Regions from separate parts of the Enterobacter ludwigii genome, predicted to be linked through region 1. Evidence: predicted binding sites of a transcription regulator. Region 1 holds the regulator's gene; the other holds the start of a gene.
The links. The regulator Fur, encoded in region 1, represses iron uptake genes when iron is present. The targets are predictions, from matches to a motif close to ATAATAATGAGAACNACTATCAA.

Region 1 (5,791 bases):
GCTGTACCAGATCCTGCTCTTTCACATGGCCGGACGCCATGGCCGCATCCAGAGAGAGGCGTTTCACCCCTTTCAGGCCATCCGCCAGCAGCGCATTGGCACGATCTTCAACCACTTTCGTGACGTTCGTGTCTGCCGGTCCACCGTTAGGCGGGTTGTATTTGATCCCACCGTCTTCCGGCGGGTTGTGTGATGGAGTGATCACAATCCCGTCAGCCAGCGCGCCGCCTTTTTTGTTGTGGACAAGGATCGCGTTAGAGACCGCAGGGGTCGGCGTGAAGCCGTTATTTTCCTGAACAATGACGTCAACGCCATTCGCCGTCAGCACTTCCAGCACGGAAATGAACGCCGGTTCAGACAGAGCATGGGTATCTTTTCCCACATAGCACGGACCGGTAACGCCGTTTTTAGCGCGCTCTTCCGCGATGGCCTGAGCAATAGCCAGAATGTGCGGTTCGTTAAAGCTATGGCGCGCCGCGCTACCGCGGTGGCCAGATGTACCAAACTTCACTGCGTGTTCTGCGTTGCCCACGACCGGTTTCAGCACGTAATACTGCGCGGTCAGCTGAGCGACGTTAATCAAATCGCTTTGTTGTGCAGGTTGGCCTGCACGGCTGTGATTTGCCATTACCGGGTCCTTCTGATGCAAGGGTTAAATTGTACCGCAAACCTTTTCAATCAATTCCGCCGGGAACTGCATGGACTGCATGATGTGTTCAACCATGCTGCACTTGCGGCCCGTATTGGTATTGGTGATGACCCAGTACGGTGTGCCCGGGACATGTTTAGGTTTGGTTTGGTTGCCATTTTGCAGCAGCGTTTGCTCGTCGCCTGCGAAATAGACGCGGGTACGACCGTGCAGCGACTCGGTCGCTTCAGCAAACGCTTTGTTATCCAGTGAATAGAGTGTAGACAGCACCAGCATGAAGCGGTTAACCGCTTTTTTCTGCTCGGCGTACTCATCAGAGAGCAGCAACTCGCGCATCGCACGTACTTTGTCTTTCACTTGCGCGACGGCAGGTTTTGCTTGTGCAACAACGTTTTGTTGAGACACGACATCTTTAGTGACTGGGGTAGCAGGCTGTGAGGCGGCGGAAATTTTAAGCATGCGCCGTAAAATGTCGGACGCACTCTCCCCGATATGCCGCGTCTGGCTGGCAATATACTGATAGAGTTCGTCATCAACTTCGATTGTTTTCATCTTAATCCAGTGCAATATCTTATCTGAATACAAGTCGTTGGGATTATAAAGTTAAATTCCAACAGCGGATAGCGTCAAACCAGGTTGGCGGCAAAAGTCAGATTAAACTGGAACCTTGCAGCCGGGCGGCAGAATGGTCAACATGATACCCTAACCTGACATACGTAAAAAAAGAACTTTGCCATGAAATTGAATACCCGAGCGCAAACTGCACAATCGCCGAACAATAATTCTCCCATCGTACTGGTTCACGGGCTTTTTGGCAGCCTGGATAACCTGGGGGTGCTGGCGCGCGATCTGGTTACCGATCACGATATTTTGCAGGTCGATATGCGAAATCACGGTCTTTCCGGGCGTTCAGAAGAGATGACCTACGCGGCAATGGCCCAGGATCTGCTCGATACGCTTGATGCCAACCATCTTCAGAAGGTGACGCTCATCGGGCATTCTATGGGCGGCAAGGCGGTAATGGCCCTGACGGCGCTGGCACCGGACAGAATCAACGGTCTGGTCGTGATCGACGTTGCCCCGGTGGATTACGACGTGCGTCGTCATGACGACATTTTTGCTGCCATCAATGCGGTGACAGAGGCTGGGGTTTCAACCCGCCAACAGGCCACAGCCGTCATGCGCGAATATCTTAATGAAGAAGGCGTTATTCAGTTTCTGCTGAAGTCGTTTGTCGACGGCCAGTGGCGTTTCAACGTGCCGGTACTCTGGGCGCAGTACAACAACATCGTCGGCTGGGATACGGTGCCCGCCTGGCAACACCCTACCCTCTTTATTCGCGGCGGTAACTCCCCTTATGTCACCGACGCCTACCGCGACACCTTGCTGGCGCAATTCCCGCAGGCGCGCGCCCATGTCATCGCCGGTGCCGGACACTGGGTTCACGCGGAAAAACCTGACGCCGTGTTACGCGCCATCCGCCGCTATCTCTCTGATACTGCGAATTGATTAAAAAGAGAGCGACTGGAAGGTTGCGGGCTTCCAGTCGTTGGCGTGCCGTTTTTGGTGATGTATGATGGCGCGCTCATCGCCCGGGCAATAGCAGGGCGGCTTGTTTCCCCCGAAGTCTCAGAATCATGGCCAAAGAACAAACGGACCGTACGACACTAGATCTGTTCGCGAATGAGCGTCGACCGGGACGACCGAAAACGAATCCGCTTTCGCGCGATGAACAGCTGCGTATTAATAAACGCAACCAGCTTAAACGCGATAAAAATCGTGGGCTTAAGCGTGTCGAACTGAAGCTCAATGCCGATGCCGTCGATGCGCTTAACGAACTGGCTGAAGCGCGTAATATCAGCCGTAGCGAGCTCATTGAAGAGATGTTGATCGCCCAGCTTGAGACGTTGCGCCGCCAGGCATAAGTCTGAAAATCCCCTTTCTTACCCTTTTCATGTAGCACAGAGTGCAGTCCTGCGCGATAGCTGTTTCCGCGGGGTTGCCAGTTCTGCTATTATTGCCCTTATCCGTGGACAAATTGCGCCACCATACCATTAAGTTTCAAGAGGTTATTTTACTCATGGCAATCATCGGCATTTTCTTCGGCAGTGATACCGGCAATACCGAAAATATCGCAAAAAACATTCAAAAACAGCTCGGTAAAGACGTTGCCGATGTGCATGACATCGCCAAGAGCAGCAAAGAAGATCTCGAAGGCTATGACATCCTGTTGCTGGGTATCCCAACCTGGTACTACGGTGAAGCCCAGTGTGACTGGGATGATTTCTTCCCGACGCTGGAAGAAGTGGACTTCAACGGCAAGCTGGTCGCCCTGTTTGGCTGCGGCGATCAGGAAGACTACGCTGAGTACTTCTGTGACGCGCTGGGCACTATCCGCGATATCATTGAACCGAATGGTGCAGTTATCGTAGGCCACTGGCCGACTGCAGGTTACCACTTCGAAGCGTCTAAAGGCCTGGCCGATGACGACCACTTCGTGGGTCTGGCGATCGACGAAGACCGTCAGCCAGAACTGACCGCAGAGCGCGTTGAGAAGTGGGTGAAGCAGATCCGCGAAGAACTGCACCTGGACGATATTCTTAACGCCTGATTGTTAGTGTGGCGCAACCCCGGTTGCGCCCAGGAACCGGGTCAAACGATTAAATTAATCGCTACAATCTTTTAACTTTTTCGCCCAGACCTGTACAATGTCTCCCAGGTAAAATGGGGTGCCATTGAGTAAGTTTGTCGGTGATACCACGTTTTTATAAGCATACTTTGCCTGAGACTTGCAGTTTTCATTTAGCCATGGCAGTTCTATAATGAGACGCATTATTCCAGGTGCATTTTCTGTCACTTCCTCCAGAAGTGAATCGTTTAGCAACAGGACAGATTCCGCATGACTGACAACAATACCGCATTAAAGAAGGCTGGCCTGAAAGTTACGCTTCCTCGGTTAAAAATCCTTGAAGTGCTTCAGGGTCCAGACAATCACCATGTCAGTGCGGAAGACCTTTACAAGCGTCTTATCGACATGGGTGAAGAGATTGGGCTGGCAACCGTCTATCGCGTGCTGAACCAGTTTGATGACGCGGGCATTGTTACCCGTCATAATTTCGAAGGCGGTAAATCTGTATTCGAACTGACCCAGCAGCAGCACCACGATCACCTGATCTGCCTGGATTGTGGCAAGGTCATTGAATTTAGCGATGATTCCATCGAAGCACGTCAGCGTGAAATCGCTGCTCGTCATGGTATCCGCCTGACCAACCATAGCCTGTATCTGTATGGTCACTGTGCAGAAGGTGATTGCCGCGAAGACGATCACGCACACGACGCCAAATAAGTCGAACTTTCATACTCTGAGCCAGCCGCAAGGTTGGCTTTTTTTTGCCTGTCACCCGGCAAAAAAAAGCCCGGTAAGCACAGCGCCACCGGGCCTTAACACACTTACTTAATTTCCGTTGTTACTGCGTATTTCCTTCCAGATCTGGTCGCAACGCTTCGCCACTTCCTGATCGTTACCGGTTTTACGCGCCTGAATACAGGCCTGATAGTCCATTACGCGAACATTTTCCTGCGTCGCAAACTGCTCATGCGCCTTCTCTTTCTTCAGCACATTCAGCACGCTCTGGCAGGCTTCAATTTTCTCCGGTGAACCTTCAGCGGTGTTAATGCAGGCGCTGTAAGCCTCCTTCAGGCGAGAATTTTCTTTCGGTGCCGGGTCCTGGGCGCAAGCCACCAGCCCCGAGGCCAGCAACGCGACGATTACCATTTTTTTCATCATGTGCAGTCTCCATTCCGGCGGGACGGAACCCGCCGGAGCGTTCATCAGAAGATAGTGAATGGTGCGATAACCATGAATTTCACGTCACGTTCATCCTGGAAGATGTTGCCGTAACCGCCCGCGTAGCTTGGAATATCAGAGTGGTTGTCATACTGCGTGAAGTGCAGCTTGAACATCGTGCCTTTCGCACGTCCGTCCTGCACGGTATAGATGGCATCCAGGCTGTAAGAGGACTCTTTCAGACGGTAGTTCGGATCGTAGTACGCATCCGGTATGGCCATGTCGCCCGGTTTGGCGTCCCAGGCATACGCGTAGGAGGCACCCACAGCCCAGCCCGGCAGGTTCCAGTTTTTCAGGTCATACATTGCGCCGAAGAAGACCGCTTTTTCGCCGTCGGCGTTGAAGTCAGAGCGGTTATCCCACCAGATATCCAGACGACCGTTGGAAGATGCGTAAGTCGGGGTCATACGCTGCAGGAAGTAGCCCTGCTGCCCTTCCGCCTTCACCCATGTTCCTTCCAGACGCAAATCCACCTGACCCACTTTGTAGCCAAAGGTCAGCGCCTGCAGCCAGGCCGTGCCGTCATAAATATCGTTGACGCCACCATCGCTGACTTTGTCTCGCGTGCCGTAGAACTGGTAACTGGTACTCAACGGACTCCCTGCGATATCAAATTTGTAGCTGGCTTTGGCAAAATACTGATCGATATAGCCTTCAGCCTGACCAAAGGCGGCTTCTAACACGAGGTCGTTTTTAAAATCGTACTTCGCACCCAGCGAGTGGAGGTAATCCACTTTGGTTTTTTTATCGTTCTGGTAAAACTTATCCATTTCGATATGCCACGGGGCTTTGTATTCGTTGGTCCACATATAGGAGAAACTCAACGCACCCGCATCACCGTAGTCAAAGTTAGCGCCAGCTTCAGCGCCCTGGTAAGTACCAGGCATAAAACTCCAGTGTGGCGCTAACAGGGTTTGGCCAGTTGGCTGAATATATCCGCCGCGCGCCCAGACTGGACCATATTTGAATTTTGCAGCGGCTTTATACAGACTGATACCGCTTTTATCGCCGGACCAGTCTTCTTTATAGGCCTTATTGCTGGACGAGAAGGCAATTTCGTTCGGGTGTCCGCTGTCGCCATTTTCCGCCATTTCAATTGCCGTGAATGCGGCAATATCCAGGCCGAACATATCGGCGGCATAGCCTGACTGGAAGTCGAGGTTGGCGTTCCAGGTAGAGTGAGAAAGGTTGGTTTTGTATTTGTCTTCGGTAACGTCTTTACGGTCACGTTCACGCTGCCAGTAATAAATACCGCCCGTGAGGGTAGAATCTTCGATGAAACCTGCTGCCTTAGC
Region 2 (5,791 bases), 2.2 Mb from region 1:
CGTGGGGATCTGTTTTACATCCGTGCTGAAGACAAACACGCCTACGCTTCGGTCAACGACCTGGTCCTGCAGAACGTGATTTACTGCCCTGACAGGCTGAAACTCAACGTCGACTGGGCGGCTTACATTCCGGGTTTTAATGATACGAAGTGCGCGGCGCACTGGCGACTGAGCAGTAACGGCATGACGCAGGTGCGACAGGTGATTTCTCAGCTGGAGCAGGAGAGCCAGAAAAGCGATCCTGAGGCTCACCAAATGGCTGAACTGCTTTTCGCCCAACTGGTCATGACGTTGACGCGCCATCGCTACGCCATTGATAACCCGTCGGCTACCGCGCAGGAAGCCCTGCTCGATAAGCTCATCACCACCCTGGCGGGCAGCCTTAACAAAAGCTTTGTGCTGGAGAAATTCTGCGAGCAGGCACAGTGCAGCGAGCGCGCGTTGCGCCAGCAATTCCGCACCCAGACCGGGATGACGGTGAACCATTATCTGCGCCAGCTGCGCATCTGCCATGCCCAGTACCTGCTTCAGCATACGGAACTGATGGTCAGCGATGTGGCGATGCGCTGCGGCTTTGAGGACAGTAACTATTTTTCGGTGGTCTTTAACCGCGAGGTGGGGATGACGCCGGTTCAGTGGCGTCATCGCAGTCGTAACGCGGCGTAATCAGTTCGCCATGCCGAGGCCCACAATGTTGGCCGCAATAATGATCACCACGCACCCCAGACTCAGCACGCCCACCGGGCGACGGCCGGCGTTGTTCCACTCTTTCAGAAGCAGACCCACCAGCCCACCGCACAGCACGTAGAAGCTCATGTGCAGCATCCAGCTCATATAGTCATACTGCGCCGGAATACTGGCGTGACCCCACGCGTAGAAGAAGAACTGGAGATACCACATCAGCCCACCGAGCGCCGAGAGCAGCACGTTCCCGATAATCATCTGTTTAGCCAGCGAGAAGTCGGCTTTCAGTGACAAGGTCTTCACGTTTGCCAGACGGAAAAAACAGAAACCGAGGTTAACCACCGCTCCGCCACCCATGATCACCACGTAGCTTGGCAGTGCCACGTACAGCGGGTCTACGCCCAGTGCGGCAGCAGCTTCATGCATCGGTTTGGCGGCGTTCATCGCGAATGACATGCCTGCGGAGAAGATCCCGCACATCACCGCCAGCAGCAGGCCTTTCTTCAGGTTAAACTCTTCGGCTCTGATGCCCATTTTGCGCTCTTTCAGCTGCCCTGCGCGGGTGACAATGCCCACGCCAATGACGGCCACCAGCACGCCCAGCAGCGTCATCTGGCCGCCTTTGGTGTTGATCAGCACGTCGACGTTACCGTTGAGGATCGGCGTCATCAGAGTGCCAACAATCAGCGTAATACCAATCGCGATGCCAATGCCCATCGACATGCCGAGGTAGCGCATGGTGAGGCCATAGTTAATGTTACCGACGCCCCACATGGCGCCAAAGAGAAAGACCGGCAGCAGGGTGGAGGCGTTAAAGGAGGAGAAGTAGCCCCAGAAATCCGGGAGCAGCATGGCGCTGATGGTCCAGGGAAGAATTATCCACGAGACCACACCGCCGACGGACCACATGGTTTCCCATGACCACTGTTTGACCTGTTTAAACGGGGCATAGAAACAGGCTGCACTGGCCGCGCCTATCAGATGCCAGAAAATACCCATCGTAATCGCATGATTCATGTTTACATCCTCATCGTTTTTATATGCCGGTGGCTTCCCACCGACTCGATGAGTGTAAAAATTAAGCAGTCGGGTAACCTTCGGAAGGTTGCCGCACTTTGGTTTTGAATGGCAATCAACGCGTTAACCGGGTGAGCAGACTCACAATTTCAGCAATAACCGAAAACCGAATAACCTTATAAAAACTACGGCATTGATAATCATTTTCAATATCATTTAATTAACTATAATGAACCAACTGCTTACGCGGCATTAACAGCTGTGCCGCCCGACAATAATGGAGAGGATTATGAGTTATACACTGCCATCCCTGCCGTATGCCTACGACGCACTGGAACCGCATTTCGACAAGCAGACGATGGAAATCCATCACACTAAACACCACCAGACCTATGTGAACAACGCGAACGCCGCGCTGGAAAGCCTGCCAGAGTTCGCTAGCCTGCCTGTTGAAGAGCTGATCACCAAACTGGACCAGCTGCCAGCTGACAAGAAAACCGTTCTGCGTAACAACGCAGGTGGTCACGCTAACCACAGCCTGTTCTGGAAAGGCCTGAAAACCGGTACCACCCTGCAGGGCGACCTGAAAGCGGCTATCGAGCGCGATTTCGGTTCTGTAGACAACTTCAAAGCGGAATTCGAAAAAGCCGCTGCGACCCGTTTCGGCTCTGGCTGGGCGTGGCTGGTTCTGAAAGGTGACAAACTGGCGGTTGTTTCAACGGCTAACCAGGATTCCCCGCTGATGGGTGAAGCAATCTCTGGCGCATCCGGTTTCCCTATCCTGGGTCTGGACGTGTGGGAACACGCTTACTACCTGAAATTCCAGAACCGTCGCCCTGACTACATCAAAGCCTTCTGGGACGTGGTGAACTGGGACGAAGCAGCAGCGCGTTTCGCCGCGAAAAAATAAGGTTGCATTGACGCCTGTGAGAAGCGAGTCTGATGACTCGCTTTTTTTGTATCTGCAGAAAGGAGCAGCGATGCATTTTCCGGTGAATGTCTTTACAGGCAAGGTAAGGGAGTACGACGGTAGCCGCCCGAGCGCCATCGCCAAAATTCAGGTCGACGGCGAGTTGACGTTAACCGACCTCGGGCTGGCGGGCGATGAGCAGGCCGAAAAGAAAATCCATGGCGGGCCTGACCGCGCGCTGTGCCACTATCCGCGGGAACACTATCAGCACTGGATAACCGAGTTTCCCGAACAGGCGGATATGTTTGTCGCGCCCGCGTTTGGTGAGAATCTCTCAACGGAAGGGCTGACCGAGAAAAACGTCTTTATCGGCGATATCTACCGCTGGGGCGATGCCCTGATTCAGGTGACGCAGCCGCGCTCGCCGTGCTTCAAACTAAACTATCATTTCGGCATCAGCGACATGTCTGCCCGACTGCAGGGCGCGGGTAAAACGGGCTGGTTATATCGGGTGGTGCTGGCAGGACAGGTATCGGCAGATGCGCCGCTGGTGCTGGCATCGCGCCTGAGTGATGTCTCGGTATATGACGCCTGCGCGATTGCCTGGCATATGCCGTTTGATGACGACCAGTACCATCGGCTTTTGTCCGCTGCGGGGCTGTCCACGAGCTGGACCCGAACGATGCAGAAACGCCGTTTAAGTAGCAAGATCGAAGATAATTCGCGGAGATTGTGGGGGAAATAGTTTCCCCGCAGGAGAGGCAAGCCGGGTCAGCGATACCGCCGCCCGGCTAAACGGCTACGAACGTTTATACAACGGCAGCCACAGCGTTAACCGCAACCCACCCAGCGGGCTGTCGTCGGCCTTCACCCAGCCTCGATGCTGCTGCATGGCGGTTTCCACAATCGCCAGACCCAGCCCCGTGCCGCCAGATTCACGGTCACGCGCCTCGTCGGTACGGTAGAACGGACGGAAAATCTGTTCGCGGTCTTCCGGGCTTACCCCAGGACCATCGTCATCAACGATGATGGTGATCCCGTCTTTATCCACCGAGAAGGCTACCTCAATCTTCGTGTGCGAATAGCGCAGGGCGTTACGCACGATGTTCTCCAGCGCGCTTTCCAGCGTGTTGGGGTTACCGTACAGCGGCCATGGCCCTGGCGGGAAGTTGACGGTAAAGGATTTCCCCATCTGCTCCGCTTCGAACGCCGCGTTATCCAGCACTTCATGCCACAGGTGGTTGGCTTTCACCGTTTCGCTCACCAGCGCATTTTTCTGCTGATTGCGCGACATGACCAGCAGGTCGTTAATCATGCTGTCCAGACGATGCGCTTCCGTTTCAATACGTTCCAGCTCTTTGCTCTCACCGCTGCGGCGACGCAGCAGCGCGGTGCCGAGCTGTAAGCGCGTGAGCGGCGTGCGCAGCTCGTGCGAGATATCCGACAGCAGGCGTTGCTGTGCCGTCATCATGCGGTCGAGGGCGCTCACCATCTGGTTAAAACTGGTCCCGGCGGCAAGGAACTCCTGTGGACCGGCTTCCAGTTCAGGGTGTTGTCGCAGGTTACCCTGCGCCACTTCGTCCGCCGCGTTTTTCAGCTTACGCGCCGGTTTCGCCAGACTCCACGCCAGCCACAGCAGCAGCGGTGAGCTAACCAGCATGGTGACAATCAGCAGCAGAAGCGGACGGTCAAACAGCAGGTTGATGAAATCGGACTGGGAGTTGCTCGCCGGGCGGATCAGGTAAAGCTGGTAATTATCCTCGCCATCTCTGACGGAGAAGGGGCCCACCATCTCAACCCGACCGTATTTTTTCTTCTGAGGATGGTCGGCGTTATCCGCCTGACCAATGAAGTTACGGATGATCTGCATTTCATTGCGATCGGCGCCAATCACGCGCCCTTCGCTGGTCACCAGCAACAGGCGCTGGCCTGGCGGTGCCCATTTGTCGATAGCGCGAAACAGCCTGCGCCACCACATTAAATCGTTCGGCGGGTCGTTTGCCAGCTCGGCTTCCACGTGCTGCTCGATCATCACGCCCTGACGTTGCTCGCTGTCGAGAAGCTCCGTCATCTGGCGTGAGTCGAGTTTTGGCAACATCAAAACGAGCATTAAAACCAGTGCCAGCGTCAGCCAGAAAATGGCGAAGATGCGGGCTGTTAAGCTTCCTATCATGAAGCGGAAACCATCAGATAACCGCGACCACGCAGGGTTTTAAACCACGGGTGCCCGTCCTTGCGTTCCGGCAGCTTGCGGCGCAGGTTCGAGATATGCATATCGATGGCGCGATCAAACGGGGTGAGGCGTTTGCCGAGCACTTCCTGGCTCAAATGTTCACGCGATACCACCTGGCCGAGGTGCTGGGCCAGCAGGTACAGTAGGGTGAACTCGGTGCCAGTCAGTTCCAGCGTTTCACCGTCAAAACTCGCTTCCTGACGGCCCGGATTCAGGCTCAGGGAGTCGACTTCCAGCGTCGGTGAACTGTTGTCGCTGTTCTGCTGCTGTTCGCTCCAGTGAGAACGACGCAGGATAGCGCGAATACGGGCAACCAGTTCACGGTCGTTAAACGGCTTTGGTAAATAGTCATCCGCGCCCAGCTCAAGGCCAAGTACACGGTCAAGTTCGCTACCGCGAGCGGTCAGCATAATTACGGGCGTCTGGTGTGTCTGGCGAAGCTCTTTCAACGTATCAATGCCGTTTTTCTTCGGCATCATAACGTCGAGCAAAAGTAAATCGATGCTGTCGTCAAGGAGACTCAGCGCCTGCTCGCCATCATGGGCAACCAGAACGTTGAAACCTTCCATGTCGAGCAACTCCTTTAAAAGGGATGTGAGCTCTCGGTCATCATCAACTAACAGGATTTTATTCATTGTTTAAATACCTCCGAGGCAGAAATTACGACATCAAGGCTATCTAATCCATGACTTTACGTTGTTTTACACCCCCTGACGCATGTTTGCAGCCTGAATCGTAGACTGTCTCTCGTTGAATCGCGACACGAAAGATTTTGGGAGCAAGTGATGCGCAAAGTTACCGCTGCCGTCATGGCCTCAACGCTGGCGTTCAGTACATTAAGCCAGGCCGCTGTAGCTATCCCCGGCGATAACGGGCCCTCAACGGAGGGGGCAACGCAGCACAGCAGCCAAAGCCATATGTTTGATGGCATAAGTTTAACCGAACAT

Region 2: a site for Fur is predicted at 1,895-1,917, ahead of sodA (superoxide dismutase [Mn]). Genes of this name have one in related genera too.

What each region holds. Positions count from the first base shown of each region.
Region 1 covers NZ_CP017279.1:505,275-511,065, reverse strand. Annotated here, with positions in the region: gene pgm (phosphoglucomutase (alpha-D-glucose-1,6-bisphosphate-dependent)) at 1-628, opposite strand, end outside; gene seqA (replication initiation negative regulator SeqA) at 653-1,201, opposite strand; gene ybfF (esterase) at 1,385-2,158, shown strand; gene ybfE (LexA regulated protein) at 2,287-2,574, shown strand; gene fldA (flavodoxin FldA) at 2,730-3,260, shown strand; gene fur (ferric iron uptake transcriptional regulator) at 3,549-3,995, shown strand; gene chiQ (ChiQ/YbfN family lipoprotein) at 4,104-4,433, opposite strand; gene chiP (chitoporin ChiP) at 4,481-5,791, opposite strand, start outside.
Region 2 covers NZ_CP017279.1:3,127,296-3,133,086, reverse strand. Annotated here, with positions in the region: gene rhaR (HTH-type transcriptional activator RhaR) at 1-666, shown strand, start outside; gene rhaT (L-rhamnose/proton symporter RhaT) at 667-1,701, opposite strand; gene sodA (superoxide dismutase [Mn]) at 1,991-2,611, shown strand; gene yiiM (6-hydroxyaminopurine reductase) at 2,682-3,356, shown strand; gene cpxA (envelope stress sensor histidine kinase CpxA) at 3,411-4,784, opposite strand; gene cpxR (envelope stress response regulator transcription factor CpxR) at 4,781-5,479, opposite strand; gene cpxP (cell-envelope stress modulator CpxP) at 5,630-5,791, shown strand, end outside.